Regions from separate parts of the Thiocapsa sp. C2-2m genome, predicted to be linked through region 2. Evidence: predicted binding sites of a transcription regulator. Region 2 holds the regulator's gene; the other holds the start of a gene.

Region 1 (4,549 bases), on a different contig from region 2:
GGCCATCCTCAGCACAGCCGCCGGATGGAGAATCGCAGACGCGGACGGCCTCGCGAGGAGGTTGGTCCTGACGAGGTGGCTGATAAACAAACCTGTCCTTTAACTTCTTCAAGAAAGTCAAAAATCAAGACCTGACCCCGATGCCTCCCTCGATGCCTCCCTTACCTCTAAGACGCGGGAATTTGCGTCATCGTAAGCGGCCATAACTCGACGACGGTGATCGGCTTTATTGATAATGTTGGATGGCTGATAGTCGATAAATTCTTCGGTCAACTTCTGGGCATCCGTTTTGCGGTCTAACTTTAGCAAAGTCTCAATGATGAGGCCGTAGCTGAAATAGGTGCGATGGTTTCTAAATCCCTCTAACAATAGCTTGATGCCATTTTCAGTTTGCCCTTCAGCCATGTCGATCAATCCGAGATTGAGCAAAAGGCGAGCTTTCGCCGTTCTATCGGCATCGGGCAATCGAGTCTGATTCAGCATAAATTGATATATTTGTTTTAATTCGGAAAGGGACGGCCACTGACATTGCCCTTTCAGGCGTTTGTCCATTACATATTCCAGATCAGAGAGAAACTTCACTGAAGGACGAACTGCCGGCTCTGTTTCGAGTGTGCGTCGGGTGTGGGCTAACAAGGCCGAGCCAAAGCGTGATCGACGAATTTCGCATTGCATGGTCAGCGCAAGTGCCAATTTTTCAAGATTACGGCTATCGTGATCAGCAGCGGCCAGTGTCAAGTCTGCGGCAGCGTCAGCGCCTTGGCTATAGCGCACCCATTGCGCCTTGTAGATCAGCGCACGCAAGGATTCTGGGTGCGCGTTATACCAGCGTTCGGTGCCCATTGCTGGATCGCCCCATCCGCGAACTGTCAATGTCAGAAGAATGAGCAGTGCGGGCAGATAACAAAGCGTCAGCACACCACGAGGCCAACGCTTAGCGGACTGCCAGGCAGCCGCGACCGGAAGCGCCAGTAATCCCAGGATAGGGATGTAGTTGCGGTGCTCGAAATAGAGTTCGAGCTGGATGAAGCTCGATTCCACTAGATGACCGATGAGGAACCAACTCAAGCCGAACAGCAGCAGTGGCTGACTCTTGCGTTTCCAGATGGCAGCAGCCAAAGCAGCGATCCAAAATAGAGCCGCCAAGCCAGACCAAAGAGTCAGACCGGTTAGCTTGTCGGGATCATCCTGGAAGGGGCCGAGGACACGGATGTCAGGGATGAAGGTCTGACGGACATAGTCGAGAAGGATCAATGCCTGTGACCAAAGACGCTGATCCCAGGTGAAGTCACGACGATAATCCTGCGTTCCGGAGATACCCGGCCAATGCCAGAACACATAGAGCGCGAAGGCGACGATAGGCGTCCAGAGCAGCAGATGACCGACCCATTGCCAGTCAAGACGTGTCAGGGGACGCCAACGCGCCAGGATCAGAACTTCGATCAGGCCAATGAATGATGGCAGTAGAAAGCCGTTTTCCTTGGAGAAACCCGCCAGCAGGGTGCAGACGGCGACTGCCCCGAGCATGGTTAAAATCCCTGCACGCGGGTTGGACTCAGCCCAGCGGCGCCCGAGCAGATAACCGAGAAGGCCAAGCAAGACAAAAAAGCCCGATAGCAAAGTCATCCGCTGGACGGCTGAAAGCACGGAAGACGCCAGGAAAGGATGCGCTCCCCACAACAGCGCCAGCACCAGCGCAAAACCGGCTGCTCGCGCCGCTAACGCCGGAACCTGTCTTGCAATCAGCCAAGCAATAGATGCAACCAAAGCGACGTTGACGAGATGGATCAGCGTATTGATTTGGCGGAAACCAGCCGGATTCAGGTTCCAATCGTCAACATTGATGAGAAAGCTGAGCATCGCAACAGGACGCCCGGTCGGTCCGGTGTTGTTGCCGATGACGTAAGAAAGCGCAGATTGAAAATCGGAAACCTCTGCCAGGCCACTTAAACTGAATTTATCGTCAAATGTCCAAGGAGCAGGAAAGCCGATACGATAGATGAAATAGAGCGCAGCGCAGCCAAGAGCGAGTGAAATCATTAAGACTATAAAAGAAAAACCCCTGGTGGTGGGGTTTTTTACAAGACTATTGATAGCGATCCTGAAATTATGGTCATTCAATTTCTTTCCCCGTATATTTTCAATAAATTCTGCTTTGCATGTGGTTTTGCTTCCGAAACTTGATCTGGGCGAAGGATTACGGAAACCCCGTTCGATACGCTATACAAGGTTAATTGCAGGGCGTGTGGCATGTGCTTTGACGAGCAGCATGCCAGACATCCCTGCTCAAAAAATAAAGCTTCGTCTACCGGAACGATGCCGGCATATATTTATCGTCACAAGTGCTAGTCGTCCCCGACCAAGAAGTGATCGCTAGATTTCCTGCGTCAACGGTGGGAACGAGAACGATATTGCATGATGCAATTCCAATGTCAGCATCTGTTGCAACCGTCACCGTGCCTGCGTTAACGCTAGCAGCGCCACAAAAAGCTGTTGTGCTCTCTGCACATCCTGCACTACCGGCAGTACCCGGCATGCGCGCCATTGATGTATAGAACTCCGTAACGGCGGTTTTGCACGCTCCAGCAACGCCAATACACTCTGACATTTTGGCGCGAATCGTATAGTCCTGATACGCCGGCAACGCAATCGCCGCCAAAATACCAATGATCGCCACAACGATCATCAGCTCGATCAATGTGAAACCTTGTTGAATCTTTTTCATGTCTGTACTCTCGTGTCGATGTGATGATCCGGGCGATCCCGGCGGTTGGGTACTGCCAGTGTTCTTGCGTCGCATCCCTGGGTGTCCCGACCTTGATACAGCATCATTCGGGCCAGTCGCCGGGCTTCGGTGACGGCGGGAATGGCGCGCTGAGACGCCGCGCACGGGGCTAAAGTAAACACAGATCGAACGTCGTGACGGGCATCACGCTTTCCTGAACCGCAGCCTTTCCCCAAGGCGTTGAAATCCTTGTGACCGCAGGGTGATCCGGCATTTGGCGCTCAAGGCCGAGTCAATCGACGGGCGGTTGTCGGCGGGAGGAGGCTTGGGCGTGATCGGCCGAGCGCGGTCCGGGGCACCCGCCCGACAAGGCGACACGCCCCTCGATTTAGACGCTGCGTGTCAGAAAGTGACGAAATGGGGCAGGGTCGGGGGCCGATTCTTGTCGCTCGGGCGGGGCGGGCGATCGGATGAAGACGGACGGGTTGCGGATCGCGCTGTGGGTCGAACTTGAGTCTGACTCTGCTGTGCTGCTGCTCTCGGCGGGATTGTCGGGCTGAAGCCCGACCCACATACCGCGCGCCCGGGTGCCGACAGGGCCTCAGCGGTCGGTCTGCTGCTGCAGGAGCGCCTTGAGGCGTGCGACCTCGGCGAGCGCGGCCTGCTCGCCCTCGCGCGCGGCCTGCTCCCCGGCGCGTGCGGCTTCCTTGGCTTGGCGCTCGGCTTCCTTGGCTTGGCGCTCGGCTTCCTTGGCTTGGCGCTCGGCTTCCGTGGCTGCGCGCGCGGCTTGCTCGTTCGCGCGCGCGGCTTCCGTGGCTGCGCGTGCCTCGTCCAGCACGCGCTGAATCGTGCGTTGCACGCGCAGCGCCTCCTGCCGGGACTGATAGCGATGATAGTCGCGCTCTTTTTCGGAAAAGCGGCTCAAGATGCTCATGGCCTGCCTCATGATGGGATGCTGCATCCACTCGGGGAGATGCTCGGGATTGAGGTGTTCACCGTCCTTGAGGAAGTTTAGCCAACGTTCGGCCTCTGTTTCGACCTGCGCGACCTGGAATTTGGTCAACTCGAAGAGCCGGATGACCCCGTGGTCGACGAGCCGGCGCCCCTGGTCGTCGCGCAGAGAATACCGATGAGCATACTCCGGTCGCTCGACAAAGAGGGTTTGATCGAGGATCCAGATCGCATAGGTCGGCCGGAGCGCGTCGTAATCCTGGCCGCTGTGCAGTTGCTGGCTGTAGAGATCGGCCCAGGCATAGAGGATGCTTGGGGCCAGATATTGGGGGAAGACCAGGAGCTGGATCTCCACCTGAAACATCCGGCGGGCCGTGTCGCGGGCTTTGACGTCGACGATGGTGAGCTTGTCGTCGAGGGTCTCGCGCTCGTTGTAGGGGTTGAGGATATCGACCTCGGCGACGGGTGCTTCGAGATCCTCCGCGAGCAAGGCGTTGAGGAGGTGGATGAGCAGATCGCGCCGGTCGTCGGACCCGAACAGGGTTTTGAAGACGCAGTCGATCTTGGGGTCGATGGGGCGGTACATGCAAAGAGCGTATAGCGGCGAGGGAGCGTCGGCAATGCGTGACGAGGGCCGTCGTGCCGTGCGCCGTTGCTGGGGTGCTGCGGGTCGGGCTACGCTGTGAGCCGGCAACGGGCTCGGAGCCGTGAGTTGTAGGTCGGTTGTGCCGAGCTTGCGAGGCACGACGCACCGGCGGCGGGGTTGCGCTTCCTATCGTCGGCGGGCCTTGTTCATCACTCCGACCGCGACCGCCCGGGTACGCCGGATTCATCCGGCCCCCCGGGACGGGTGACTTCAGTCGCCCGAGCACG
Region 2 (4,549 bases):
AGTTGGAGGTGCTCCTCGGTCGCGGTCTCCGGAACCAAGAGCGCGAAGGCGAGATCGACCGGCTCGCCGTCGGCCGCGTCGTAATCCACCCCACGCGTGGTTTGCACGAAAGCGCCGATGACGTGCGAGACATCTTTGACCCGCGCGTGCGGTAGGGCGACGCCGTGGCCTAGACCGGTGCTTCCGAGCCGTTCCCGCTCGAGAAGGCGCTCGAAGACAGTCTCCGTGCTCAAGCGTGGGTGGTCGTTGGCAAGCAGCTCGGCAAGGGTCTCGAGCAAGCGCTTCTTGCTGGCAATCTCAAGCCCTTGACCGATCCGGGCCTCGTTGATCAGTGCGGGGCTGAGCATCGGTATCGGCTCCCGTGCGCCGCTGGTAAGCGGCACTTCGGCTGGCTTCTGGATCGCTGTCCGCACGGCGATGGCGGGCGAAGGTGTCTGCTCATGGATCCTGAATATCGTGGTTAGTGTTTAGTGGTTAGTGGCTAGAAACAAATTCTTGAACTGTGCCGTCACGACCGGAACGCCAAAAAAGCGGCGCGTATTGGGTCTGTCCTCGGATGCTCCGGTCGGGGCCGTCGATTGCGTCTGCCGACCCCGTGCCGGATCCCGTTCGTTAAATGCCTTCGACGGGCAGGAGCGCCCCTCGGAGGTCTCGGGTACGTCAGATCCGATCGGGCTCTTCGCCCTCGCTGATCTTCGGGTTCGCGCCGCGATGATCGCTCTTCTTCTCCTTGTGGCGCAGCACTTGGCGATCGAGTTTGTCGATCAGTCCGTCGATCGCGGCATACATGTCCTCGTGGACAGAGTCGGCAAAGACTTTGTTGCCGTTGATATGCAGAGTGGCCTCCGCCTTTTGGGCAAGCTTTTCAACGCTCAGAACGACATGAGCGTTGATGACGTGGTCGAAGTGCCGCGCAAGGCGCTCGAACTTCGTGTCGACGTAGCCTTTCAGCGCGTCGGTGACGTCGATGTGATGACCCGTCAGGTTGATCTGCATCTGTTGACTCCTTATGGTTCAAACGGCCTGTTAATCCAGGCGCTTGCGCTCGTTCGAGGGTGGAACCCCCATGGCCTCGCGGTACTTGGCGACAGTTCGCCGCGCGACGTTGATCCCCTGATCGGCAAGCTCCTGTGCGATCTTGCTGTCGCTCATGGGCTTTTTCGCGGACTCGGCGGCGATCAGCTTGCGGATCAGGGCGCGAATCGCGGTCGACGAGCATTCCCCGCCGGAAGCGGTGTTGACGTGCGAGGAAAAGAAATACTTGAACTCGAAGCTCCCCCGCGGCGTATGCATGAATTTCTGTGTGGTTACTCGAGATACGGTCGACTCGTGCAGCTCCAATGCCTCGGCGACATCGCGCAGAACCATCGGCTTCATCGCCTCGTCCCCGTGCTCGAAGAATTCCTGCTGCATCTCGACGATCTTCGCGCCGACGCGCAGCACCGTGTCGTTGCGGCTGGCCAGGCTCTTGATGAACCAGCGTGCCTCCTGCAAATGGCTCTTCAAGGTGACGCCGTCCGCGCTTTGATCGGCGCGCCGGATCAGGCGCGCATAGTCGGCGTTCACTCTGAGTTTAGGCATCGACTCGGGATTTAGCTCGACCGACCATCGGCCCTCGCGTTTGCGCACGAAGATATCCGGGACGACATACTGGGCCGGCGTGCCGGCGATCAGGCTTCCGGGGCGCGGATTGAGCCGACGGATCAACGTCAGCGCACCGGCAACGGTCTCCTCGGGTTCCTTCAACTGACGCACCAGGGAGGCGACGTCGCGCTTGGCCAGATACTCGAACCCGTCGCGGCAGATCGCCGTCGCAGCGCTCCGACATGGCGTTTGGGGGGGCAGCTGACTCAGTTGGATCAGCAGACATTCCGCAAGGTTGCGGGCACCCACGCCCGGCGGGTCGAAGGACTGAATGCGGTGAACGACCGCCTCCACTTCCTCTGCACTGATCTCGGGATGGTCGATGGTCAGGAGCAGCTCGTCGACATCGATGCGCAGATAGCCGTCGGCGTCGATCGAATCGATGACCGCTTGGGCGATCATGTTGTCGCGCTCGCTCAGCCTGCAGAGGTTGAGCTGCCACGCGAGGTGGTCGAGCAGTGTCTGAGGGCGGCTCTGCTGGGCAAAGGGATCGTAATCCGAACCGTCGTCCGAGCCGTGCGACGTGCTCGGCAAGTAGGAATCGAAGACATCGGTCCAGAGCGTGTCGACCGGCAGCTCCTCGGGCATCTCGTTGGATTCGGCGTGAATCTCGCGGTCGACGGCTTGCTCGACCGAACCCCGCGGTGTTTCGATATCTTCGCTTTGGATCGTGCCCGTCTGCTGCTCCTCGCCGGCGTTGAAGCGGTCCGCGTCGTCGCCTTCCTCCAACATCAGGTTGGTATCCAGCGCCTCCTGAATCTCCTTCTGAAGCTCCAGGGTCGAGAGCTGCAACAGACGGATCGCCTGCTGCAACTGAGGCGTCATGGTCAGGTGCTGGCCGAGCCGAAGCTGGATGGATTGCTTCATGGATCGCGGATGCGCTTCTCGAGGTGTTCGATCAGGTGGCCGCCATGGCCCATGCTGCTCGATTCTAGCCGTTTCAGTCCGGTGAAGGCGTCATCAGCCGTGGCAGGATCCCATCTTACACCCAACATCTCGGAAAGAGCAGCCAACCGATGCACGTGCCGATGCGCATGCGGGCTCGCCCCTACATGGAAAAATCCGCGCCAAGGTAGACATCGCGGACCTGCTGATCGGCCAGAAGCTGCGCCGGGGTGCCCGCCGCGATGACGCACCCCGAGCTGATGATGTAGCCTCGATCACAGATATCGAGCGTCTCGCGCACGTTGTGATCGGTGATCAGCACGCCGATCCCGCGATCGCGCAGATGCGAGACAATGGCCTTGATGTCGCCGACGGCGATAGGGTCGACCCCGGCGAAGGGCTCGTCGAGCAGCATCACCAGGGGGTCGACCGCGAGCGCGCGTGCGATCTCGAGGCGCCGTCGCTCCCCGCCCGAGAGGCTGAGCGCGAGCGATCCGCCGACATGGGCGATCCCGAGCTCTTCGAGCAGGCGCTCGCAGCGCAGGTTGCGATCAGCCCGAGAAAGGTCGCCGCGCGCCTCCAGGATGGCGAGGATGTTGTCGCGCGCGCTGAGCTTGCGAAACACCGAGGGTTCCTGTGCCAGATAGCTCAGGCCGGCGCGTGCGCGCGCATGCATGGGTTTTAGGGTGATGTCCTGCCCGCTCAGCGCGATACGGCCCTCGTCCGCGGGAATGAGGCCGACGATTAGATAGAAGCAGGTGGTCTTGCCCGCCCCGTTCGGTCCGAGCAGGCCCACGACCTCGCCGGCGTCCACGCCGACGCTCACATCGCGTAAAACTTGACGGCCGCGATAGCTCTTCTTCAGATGCTCCGCGCGCAACGTGCTGGACCGGCTACCCGAAACAAGGTCGTTCATCTGAACCGCGCTGGCTCCGAGGCTATTGGCGGCATCCGAAATGCGCTCCCGCATCGACCCCGGTGATTGCCTCCGGCGCGGTTCAGTTTCATTCCTCCTCCGGCGTGATGGTGATCTTGACCCGTCCGCCGCCCCCCGCACGGAAATGGGCGCGGGCGCGATCATAGACGATGCGCTCGCTCGCGACGCGGTCGGCTCCCTGAATCAGCAAGGCGTCCTCGATGAGGGTGAGCTCGTCCTTGTCGGCGTCGTATTCCATGCGCCTGGCGAAGGCCAGGACCTCGCCCTCGTCGTTGTCGAGGAGCTGTTTGAAGCTGGCCGGCGCGCCGAGTGCGATAATAAAGCGCGGGCGGCGGTCGTCGCGATGGTAAACGGTCACATGATCGCCGAGAAGCCGCATGCTCCCCTGGTCGACTTGGACATTGCCGACATAAATACTGGTGTTCTCCGCCTCCAGGACCTCGACATCGTCTGCTTCGATCAGGATGGGTTGGCTCGCATCGTCCTCGAGCGCCGCCGCCGTGGCGCACGCGAGGGTGATGACGCAGGCCAGGGTCGCGGCCAGGGCGGAGCCCCGGCGCTGACGGTCGTAGAATCCTCTGTCGCTCATGGCTCCTCGATCTGCTCGGGTGCGATAAAGATATGTGCGCGTCCGTCGAACTGGGCACGCACGGGCTCGTCGTACCAGAGGCGCATCCCGGTCGCGGTCAGCCGATCCAACGCGCTGTTGACTTGGACCGGTCGATCGGTTTCGGCGAAGGCCTGTTTGTGCCAGATGCGCATCAGCTCGGTCTCCATCCGGGTGGCGGGCCGACTCGCGTCACCCTTGCGCTCAAGCTCCACGGCGCCCTCGAGACGGACCTCTTCGCCGCCGGGGAGGACCAGGCCGCTATTCGCGCGTGCGCGCCAGGGCTCGGCTTCGGTCTCGCCTTCACGCTGAAAGAGTGTCATGCGCGGGCGATCCAGCTCCGAGAGATCCTCCTCGACATACTGGCGCAGCTCCTCGGCGATCAAGCGCCGGCTCGGTTTGCCCGTGTCGTCGGTCTCGACAGCGGTGAAGCGTGCAACGACATAATCCGGGAGCCGCGCACGCTCGACCTCGGG

Evidence for each region. The regulator sigma-54, encoded in region 2, starts transcription at its own class of promoters, with help from an activator protein. The targets are predictions, from matches to a motif close to TGGCANGNTNCNTGCTT.
Region 1: AADX97_RS26530 (pilin) is a predicted target of sigma-54. The motif match lies at 2,824-2,840, and genes of this name have one in related genera.

The regions. Positions count from the first base shown of each region.
Region 1 is NZ_JBBWVD010000056.1:680-5,228, reverse strand. Features, by position in the region: gene AADX97_RS26535 (hypothetical protein) at 118-2,121, opposite strand; gene AADX97_RS26530 (pilin) at 2,306-2,725, opposite strand; gene AADX97_RS26525 (Rpn family recombination-promoting nuclease/putative transposase) at 3,327-4,262, opposite strand.
Region 2 is NZ_JBBWVD010000012.1:56,085-60,633, forward strand. Features, by position in the region: gene AADX97_RS11110 (PTS sugar transporter subunit IIA) at 1-347, opposite strand, end outside; gene hpf (ribosome hibernation-promoting factor, HPF/YfiA family) at 661-996, opposite strand; gene AADX97_RS11120 (RNA polymerase factor sigma-54) at 1,027-2,511, opposite strand; gene lptB (LPS export ABC transporter ATP-binding protein) at 2,693-3,445, opposite strand; gene lptA (lipopolysaccharide transport periplasmic protein LptA) at 3,534-4,055, opposite strand; gene lptC (LPS export ABC transporter periplasmic protein LptC) at 4,052-4,549, opposite strand, start outside.